DNA from 3 places in the Blautia sp. HCP3S3_D9 genome. Region 1 is predicted to be linked to each of the others. Evidence: predicted binding sites of a transcription regulator. Region 1 holds the regulator's gene; each other region holds the start of a gene.
What was found. Region 1 encodes NrdR, which represses ribonucleotide reductase genes. Its sites were predicted from a motif close to CACAANATNTTGTG; they were not measured.

Region 1 (3,295 bases):
CAGAAAGAATCATTTCTTTCCGTGTTCCGTGGGTAGACGACAAGGGCGTTGTACAGGTTAACAAAGGTTACCGTGTACAGTTCAACAGTGCAATCGGACCGTACAAGGGTGGTTTAAGATTCCATCCGTCAGTAAACCAGGGAATCCTTAAATTCTTAGGTTTCGAGCAGATCTTCAAGAACTCTCTTACAGGTCTTCCGATCGGCGGCGGTAAAGGTGGTTCCAACTTCGATCCTAAAGGAAAATCTGACAGAGAAGTAATGGCATTCTGCCAGAGCTTTATGACAGAGCTTTCCAAATATATCGGTGCTGACATGGACGTTCCTGCAGGTGATATCGGTGTAGGCGGACGTGAGATCGGTTACCTTTACGGACAGTACAAGAGAAATCGTGGTCTGTATGAAGGTGTTCTTACAGGTAAAGGACTTTCCTACGGCGGATCTTTAATCCGTACACAGGCTACAGGATACGGTCTTGTATATATGCTTGACGAAATGGTTAAAGCTAAAAATGATACAATCTCCGGTAAAACTCTCATCGTAACAGGTTCCGGTAACGTTGCTATCTATGCTGTAGAAAAAGCAACTGAACTTGGCGGTAAAGTTGTTGCTATGTGCGATTCCAACGGATATATCTATGATCCAGAAGGAATCAAACTTGACATCGTAAAAGATATCAAAGAAGTAAAACGTGGACGTATCAAAGAATATGCTGACCGTGTTGAAGGTGCTACTTACACAGAAGGAAAAGGCATCTGGAACATCAAATGCGATATCTATCTTCCATGTGCAACTCAGAACGAACTTGACCTTGACGCTGTTAAGACTCTTATTGCAAACGGATGCAAATATGTTGCAGAAGGTGCTAACATGCCTACTACCCGTGAAGCAACAGATTACCTTATGGCAAACGGCGTAACATTCATGCCTGGTAAAGCAGCTAACGCTGGTGGTGTTGCTACTTCCGCACTTGAAATGTGCCAGAACTCTGCAAGACTTTCCTGGACAGCAGAAGAAGTTGATACAAAACTTCACCAGATCATGGTTGACATCTTCAATAAAGTTGATGATGCTTCCAAACGTTATGGTATGGAGGGCAACTACGTTGTAGGTGCTAACATCGCAGGCTTCGAAAAAGTTGTAGATGCTATGAAGGCTCAGGGTATTGTTTAATAACTAATATAACGATTATCTGCTCTGATATCAGTTAAACTCCCCCATAAAAAATACAAATGAAAAACCGGCGGGAATGATAAGTTCCCGTCGGTTTTTCATTTATATATTACTGACTAGTCTTCTATTTTTCTCAAAAATCCTATCGCTACTCACTTCGTGTCAGTAATACACTTGGCGATGCAGGTTATATGAACCTCCTCGTGTAAAGCCCAAAAAGTATCGTTTGCTCTGCAACTTAATTTATTTATGCAATCAGCATAAATTCACGCCATATATCCCAAAATTTGTGCATATTCAGTTCATAAATTTCTTCAGTTCATCCATAAATGTGCTGACATCCTTAAATTCTCTGTACACTGACGCAAAACGCACATACGCTACTGCATCCAGATCCTTGAGATGCTCCATGACAATCTCACCAATTCTGGTACTGGAAATCTCTTTCTCTTCTGTATTAAAGATTTCACCTTCTATAGCATCCATCATCTCTTCTATCTTCTCTATCGGTATTGGTCTCTTGTAACATGCTCTCAGAATTCCTGACTGTATTTTCGAACGGTCATACTGCTCTCTGTTCTGATCTTTCTTAATCACATTAAGCGGTATGCTCTCTACTTTCTCATATGTAGTAAATCTTCTGCCACAGGCATCACATAAACGGCGACGGCGGATAGAATTTGTATCCTCAACCGGTCTGGAATCAACTACTCTCGTATTATCCTGATTACAAAATGGACATTTCATAGGACGTCCCCCCTTTTTAAGTCATATCATATTTTCGGTGCAATTATTATAGAATGTCAGAGTCAAAATGCGCTTTTTCCCTGATATCATTACATATTTTTATTATACTGTATTTCCAATTGCTGTGTCAATAAAAGGACTTGCATAAATTTTCGCAAAAATACATAAATTGTTAAAAAGATTCCAGACAGACCAGTTTTTAAGGGAGTATCCATGAGAATCTGTGAATTAAGACAAAAAGAAGTGATCAATACCTGCACCTGCCGTAGTCTCGGGTGTCCCATTGATGCAGAATTTGACTGCAAAACCAGCAGAATGACTGCCCTGATCGTACCAGGTCCCGGAAAATTCTGCTGTCTTTTCGGCCGCGACAGTGAATACCGCATCCCCTGGGACTGCATCTGCCAGATTGGTGATGACATTATTCTTGTAGAGATTGATGAAGAAAAATGTTTTCATAAAGGATAACGCTAACAGTCTCTATGCAAGATTGCTCTCCATTTTGTCAAGGGTCAATAATTTTTATATTTTCCAGATATAAGTATAAATATTCCTCCATATGAGAATCATTCTTACTGAAAACACGTTACTGTTTACTTTGTTCTCAGTAACGGAACATCTCAACTTTATTATTTCACGTTCAAGGATGATAAGGAGGATTCAAGAAGATGGCACTGAATAAAGTAGAAATCTGTGGAGTCAATACGTCGAAACTTCCTGTTCTCAATGCAGAAGAAAAAGATGAACTGTTCCGTCGGATCAAAGAAGGCGACGAACAGGCACGGGAATTGTACATCAAGGGAAATCTCAGACTGGTTCTCAGCGTAATACGCAGATTTCAGAACAGCAGTGAAAATGCAGATGATCTCTTTCAGATCGGATGTATCGGCCTGATCAAGGCCATCGACAATTTCGACACTACCCTGCAGGTAAAGTTCTCGACTTATGCAGTTCCCATGATCATAGGAGAGATACGGCGCTATCTCAGGGATAACAACAGTATCCGTGTCAGCCGTTCGCTTCGGGATATTGCATATAAAGCTATTTACACCAGAGAAAATTATATGAAACAGCATCTCAAAGAACCTACAGTTGCAGAAATCGCTCAGGAGATCGGCATAGAAAAAGAAATGATCGTCTATGCCATGGACGCGATCCAGAATCCTGTAAGTCTCTTTGAACCAGTTTACACAGAAGGCGGAGATACTCTGTATGTTATGGATCAGATTAGCGATAAGAAGAATAAAGAGGACCGATGGATTGAGAATTTATCTCTCAGAGAAGCTATGCAGCGTCTGAACAAAAGAGAAAAACACATCATAGAACTTCGTTTTTATGAAGGCAAAACACAGATGGAAGTAGCCCAGGAGATTGGA
Region 2 (3,295 bases), on a different contig from region 1:
AGATAATGACAACGTGGAGGAGTCTCTGGACGAACTTGAAGAGCTTGCCTCAACAGCCGGGGCTGTCACTGTGGGAAAGATCATACAGAATCGTGAAGCCGTACATCCGGGAACCTATATTGGAAAAGGTAAAATCGAGGAAGTGCGTGCAATGGTATATGCCATGGATGCAACTGGTATCATCTGTGATGATGAGCTTTCTCCTGCACAGCTCAATAATCTGGAACGCGAGCTGGACTGTAAAGTAATGGACAGAACATTGCTGATCCTGGATATTTTTGCGGCACGTGCGATTACGAGTGAAGGTAAGATACAGGTAGAGCTTGCACAGCTCCGTTACAGAGCAGCCCGTCTGGTTGGATTAAGAGAATCTTTGTCACGTCTGGGCGGTGGAATTGGAACAAGGGGTCCCGGAGAGAAGAAACTGGAAACAGACCGTCGTCTGATTCGTACCAGAATTTCTGCATTGAAGCAGGAGCTTACACAGGTAGAGAAGCACAGAGAGCTGATCCGTTCAAGTCGTGCAAGAGGAAATATGAAGACGGCAGCTATTGTAGGATATACCAATGCAGGAAAGTCTACTCTGTTAAATAAACTGACAGGTTCTGATGTTCTGTCAGAGGATAAATTGTTTGCGACCCTGGATCCGACAACCAGACTTCTCAATCTGAAGGATGGACAGCAGATTCTGCTGACAGATACGGTAGGATTTATCCATAAACTGCCGCATCATCTTGTAGAAGCATTTAAGAGTACCCTGGAAGAAGCAAAATATGCAGATTATATCATTCATGTGGTAGATTCTTCGAATCCGCAGGCAGAAATGCAGATGCATGTCGTATATGAGACACTGCGGGAGCTTGGTGTGATGGGAAAGAAGATTATCACACTTTTTAATAAGCAGGATGCACCGGGGGCATTTGTACTGAGAGATTTTAAGTCCGATTATACATTGAAGATTTCTGCGAAAACAGGGCAGGGGCTGGATGATTTAAATAATCTTCTGGAGAAGCTTTTGTCGGAAGAGCAGATCTATGTAGAGCGTCTTTTTCCATATCAGGAGGCCGGAAAGATTCAACTTATCCGTGAATATGGACAGTTGATCTCAGAAGAATATACAGAAGCAGGGATTGCTGTAAAGGCAAGAGTGCCGAAAGAAATCTATGCGAAAGTTGTATAAAAAAGAACATATGTTTACTTATGGGCAAATTATGTTATAATACCGCTATAAAAAATCTGCCGGATAGTCTTGTGATAAATTGCAGATTTTCAGAAAAAATAGTATTTTTTTACAGAAATATTGTCCTGTACAGAAAAAATAAAAACGCAAAAAAACACCATATATTGTGCCTTTTGAGAAATTGAGGAACATTATGTGGTGTTTTTCTGTGTTGACGAAAGATAGATACTCTGCTACAATAGACCTACAGCGTTTACCGGACGCAGAGTGAACGGTAGGCGGCAGTGTCCTTGACAGGACATACGAACAAGAGAAGATGGGGGCATTAATATGTTTCAGGTAGTAAAACGTGACGGCGAATTGGATGAGTTTAAGATCGGCAAGATCACTGCAGCCATCCATAAAGCTTTTGATGCGAAAGAGAAGAATTACAGCGAAGAGATGATCGATCTTCTGGGACTTCGTGTTACTTCTGATTTTCAGAAGAAGATTTCCGACAATAAGATTACAGTAGAGGAAATTCAGGACAGTGTAGAGAACGTACTGATCCAGGCAGGATATGCAGATGTAGCCAAGGCATATATTCTTTACCGCAAGCAGAGAGAGAAAGTCCGCAACATGAAATCTACAATCCTCGATTATAAAGAGATCGTCAACAGCTATGTAAAGGTTGAAGACTGGCGTGTAAAAGAGAACTCTACAGTTACTTATTCCGTTGGTGGTCTGATCTTGAGCAACTCCGGAGCAGTAACCGCGAATTACTGGCTGTCTGAGATCTATGATAATGAGATCGCAGATGCACACAGAAATGCAGACATTCACATTCACGATCTGTCCATGCTGACCGGATATTGTGCAGGATGGTCATTAAAACAGTTGATCCAGGAGGGACTTGGCGGTATTGAAGGCAAGATTACTTCTTCCCCTGCAAAGCACTTAAGCGTTCTTTGCAATCAGATGGTAAATTTCCTTGGAATCATGCAGAATGAATGGGCAGGCGCTCAGGCTTTCTCTTCCTTTGACACATACCTGGCACCTTTTGTCAAAGCAGACAATTTAAGCTATCCGGAAGTGAAGAAATGCATTGAATCCTTTATCTATGGAGTGAATACACCGAGCAGATGGGGAACACAGGCGCCGTTTTCCAATATTACACTTGACTGGACCGTGCCGGACGACCTTGCAGAACTTCCTGCAATCGTTGGCGGTAAGAACATGGACTTCAAGTATAAGGATTGCAAGAAAGAGATGGATATGATCAATAAGGCATTCATCGAGACAATGATCGAGGGTGATGCCAATGGACGGGGATTCCAGTATCCAATCCCGACCTATTCCATTACAAAAGAGTTCGACTGGTCTGACACAGAGAACAATCGTCTCCTCTTTGAGATGACATCCAAATATGGAACGCCATATTTCTCAAACTATATTAACAGTGATATGAAACCGAGCGATATCCGAAGCATGTGTTGCCGTCTGCGTCTGGACTTAAGAGAGCTTCGTAAGAAAAGCGGCGGATTCTTCGGATCAGGAGAGAGCACTGGTTCTGTGGGTGTTGTAACCATCAATATGCCACGTATCGCATATCTTTCTAAGACACCGGAAGAATTTTATAATCGTCTGGATCGTTTGATGGATATTTCCGCACGTTCTCTGCATATTAAGAGAGAAGTTATCGGCAAGCTGCTGGATGAGGGATTATATCCGTATACTAAGAGATATCTGGGAAGCTTTTCCAATCATTTCTCAACCATCGGTCTGGTTGGTATGAATGAGGTTGGACTGAATGCACGCTGGTTAGGTGGGGACATGTCCGATGAGAGAACTCAGAAGTTTACCAAAGAGGTTCTGGAACACATGAGAGAGCGTCTGTCTGATTACCAGGTGAAATATGAAGGCGAGCTCTTTAATCTGGAGGCAACCCCTGCTGAGTCTACAGCATATCGTCTGGCGAAACATGACAGAAAGCGCTGGCCGGATATTAAGACTGCAGGTAAGAAGGGAGATACTCCTTACTATACAAACAGTTCTCATCTTCCGGTTGAATATACGACAGATATTTTTGATGCACTGGATATTCAGGATGATCTGCAGACACTGTATACTTCAGGT
Region 3 (3,295 bases), on a different contig from region 1:
CCGGAGCGGAAACACGCAGCAGATTCAGCTTCTGAGCCAGTGTCTGCTGAAAGAAATCTTTCACAGTCTTAATGGCAATCTGAGTATCATGGAGATTTAAAGCTGACTGATATCCGTCAGGAATTTTAATCTGTTCCATTATTGGATTCCTCCTGTAATTTCTGTATTTGCATATTCTATAGCATGAATATCCATTATCTTTTCCCACGCTATTATAACAGGAAAATGAGCATTTGACAATTATTACTGTTCATTTGGAATGAACAGTAATACAATTTCTGCTTTGCAAGATTGGGGAAAAATGTTAAAATAAATTCAGCAGAATAAATGAAATTGAATATATAAACAAATGCAGGGGGACAATATATGGGAAAGAGATGTCAGGTCTGTGATGGTCCTATCGTAAACGGCAGATGTAAATATTGTGGAATGCCTTATAGAAATGATATGGAATTATATCATCTGAATGAGGACCGGTCAGAGCATTACCGTCATGCTTCTGCAAAGGTGCGAAAGGCGATGAAGGAGAGCGAAGTACCACTTCCGGACAGAAATAAAACGGTGAAGAAACCGGGAAAAACAAATAATTCCAGAACACAGATGCCAAAAGCGCAGACTGCAAGAGTGCAGACTACAGGAACAAAAACAGCAGCAGGACGTGCTGCTAATACACAGACAGTGCGGGCTTACAGCACAGGTCAGACTACAGTTTCGAATACGAAAACGAAGAAAGGTAAGAAAGGTAAGAAAGGATCTGCTGTTTTCTGGATCATTGTTATGGTTCTGACGGTGGCGGCAGGTCAGATTGCGGAGAACTGGGACAGCATCGGGTATCAGATAGAGTCATTTATCAATGACGAACTGGGGATAGATATTGGCAGTTTTTTTGAGGAAAGCGGTGCTGATGAGGCAGAAGAGAATGACTGGAAGGATGACTGGGCTGAGACTATCAGTGCTGCAAAATCTAAACAGGATGATAAGGAAAAAGACCCGGATGATTATATGTCCACCGGAGAGCATTATATTGTCGGATCTGTAGATGCTGTAACAGAGGATGACAACACAGATGGGGATAATCTGGAATATGAATTTATAATCGTGCCAGGGAAATATATGATAGAAGCCCGATGGGAAGCTGTTGCTCTGGAAATCAAAAACTCTTCAGGAAGAGATGAAACTGTAAAATTTGACGAAGCGGGTCACCAGGAGGAAGTAGAATTACACACGGGAGATGAGATATCTGCGGTATCTTTGGATGGTCAAGATAATTATCTGTCAATGTATCAAATTCAGCAATATGACGAATAATTTTTTGCCTCTTTCTTTTTGACAGAGACTGTGCTATACTTGTTAATCGTACCACATATAGAATGAATTGTGGTTAACGAAAGAAAATAATACTATATATTGTATATGGGAGCAAGAAGTATGATATATGTAATAAAGAAAGACGGAACAAGAGAAGAGTTTGATTCGAAGAAGATCGTAGCGGCGGTAAACAAGTCTGCGGCCAGAATCTTATATAAGTTTTCTGACAAGGAGAATGAATTTATCTGTCGGTTTGCTGAGGAACATGCAGAGGCACTGGGAAAGAATGAAATCCAGATACAGGAGATGCATAATATTGTAGAAGGAGCACTTGAGAGAGTGAATCCGGCTGTAGCCAAGAGTTATCGTGATTACAGAAACTACAAACTTGATTTTATCCATATGATGGATGATGTATATACCAAGAGTCAGGCAATCCGTTATATTGGTGATAAGAGCAATGCCAATACAGACAGTGCACTGGTTGCCACAAAACGAAGCCTGATCTTTAATGAACTGAATAAGGAACTTTATCGTAAATTCTTTATGAACCGTAATGAACTTCAGGCATGTAAAGATGGTTATATTTATATTCATGATCAGTCTGCACGTCTGGATACCATGAACTGCTGTCTCTTTGATGTGGCATCTGTACTGAGCGGCGGATTTGAGATGGGAAATGTATGGTACAATGAGCCTAAGACACTGGATACGGCATTTGATGTTATGGGTGATATTATCCTGAGTACTGCAGCACAGCAGTATGGTGGATTTACAGTACCGGAAGTAGATAAGATCCTTGCTCCGTATGCGCAGAAGAGCTATGACAAATATATTCAGGAATTTCTGAAATACTCAGATGAGAGTTGGTCAGGACGTGAGGAACGTGCTATTGAGTATGCACTTGATAAAGTCCGCAGAGAATTTGATCAGGGATGGCAGGGAATTGAGTATAAATTGAATACCGTTGGATCATCCAGAGGGGATTATCCATTCGTAACTGTAACTCTTGGACTGGGAACCGGTCGTTTTGAAAAAATGGCAAGTATTTCTCTTCTTGAAGTACACAAAGGTGGCCAGGGCAAGAAAGGCCGTAAGAAACCGGTCCTTTTCCCTAAGATCGTATTTCTTTATGATGAGAATATCCATGGAAAGGGCAAGATCAGTGAGGATGTGTTTGAGGCAGGTGTTGACTGTTCTGCCAAGACCATGTATCCGGACTGGCTGTCTATGTCTGGAAAAGGTTATATTTCCAGTATGTACAAGCAGTATGGAAAAGTAATCAGCCCGATGGGATGCCGTGCTTTCTTAAGTCCATGGTATGAGAGAGGCGGAATGCACCCTGCAGATGATAAGGATGTGCCGGTATTTGTAGGAAGGTTTAACATTGGTGCAGTAAGTCTTCATCTTCCGATGATCCTTGCGAAAGCGAGAGCAGAGAGCAGAGATTTCTATGAGGTACTGGATTTCTATCTTGAAATGATTCGTAATCTTCATATTCGCACTTATGATTATCTGGGACAGATGAGAGCATCTACCAACCCGCTGGCATACTGCGAGGGCGGTTTCTACGGCGGACATCTGAAACCGAATGAGAAGATTGGCAAGATTCTGAAACCGATGACAGCATCTTTTGGAATCACAGCTTTAAACGAACTTCAGGAACTCTACAATGGCAAGTCTATTGCAGAAGACGGACAGTTTGCACTGGAAGTTATGAAATATATCAACAAGAAAGTAGAAGAATTCAAGGAACAGGATGGTTATCTGTATGCAATTTATGGAACTCCGGCAGAGAGTCTTTGTGGTCTGCAGGTTGAGCAGTTCCGCAAGATGTACGGAATTGTGAAAGGCGTTTCTGACCGTCCATATGTAAGCAACAGTTTCCACTGTCACGTAACAGAGGACGTAACTCCGATTGAGAAACAGGATCTGGAGGGACGTTTCTGGGAACTCTGCAATGGTGGTAAGATTCAGTATGTACGTT

Region 2: the regulator NrdR is predicted to act here: its motif matches at 1,336-1,349, upstream of ACTNES_RS00185 (ribonucleoside triphosphate reductase).
Region 3: the regulator NrdR is predicted to act here: its motif matches at 1,399-1,412, upstream of nrdD (anaerobic ribonucleoside-triphosphate reductase).

What each region holds. Positions count from the first base shown of each region.
Region 1 covers NZ_JBQHWS010000030.1:7,606-10,900, forward strand. Annotated here, with positions in the region: gene gdhA (NADP-specific glutamate dehydrogenase) at 1-1,172, shown strand, start outside; gene nrdR (transcriptional regulator NrdR) at 1,470-1,919, opposite strand; gene ACTNES_RS08000 (YlmC/YmxH family sporulation protein) at 2,133-2,387, shown strand; gene sigG (RNA polymerase sporulation sigma factor SigG) at 2,588-3,295, shown strand, end outside.
Region 2 covers NZ_JBQHWS010000001.1:36,856-40,150, forward strand. Annotated here, with positions in the region: gene hflX (GTPase HflX) at 1-1,180, shown strand, start outside; gene ACTNES_RS00185 (ribonucleoside triphosphate reductase) at 1,511-3,295, shown strand, end outside.
Region 3 covers NZ_JBQHWS010000001.1:57,743-61,037, forward strand. Annotated here, with positions in the region: gene asnA (aspartate--ammonia ligase) at 1-139, opposite strand, end outside; gene ACTNES_RS00295 (hypothetical protein) at 367-1,308, shown strand; gene nrdD (anaerobic ribonucleoside-triphosphate reductase) at 1,429-3,295, shown strand, end outside.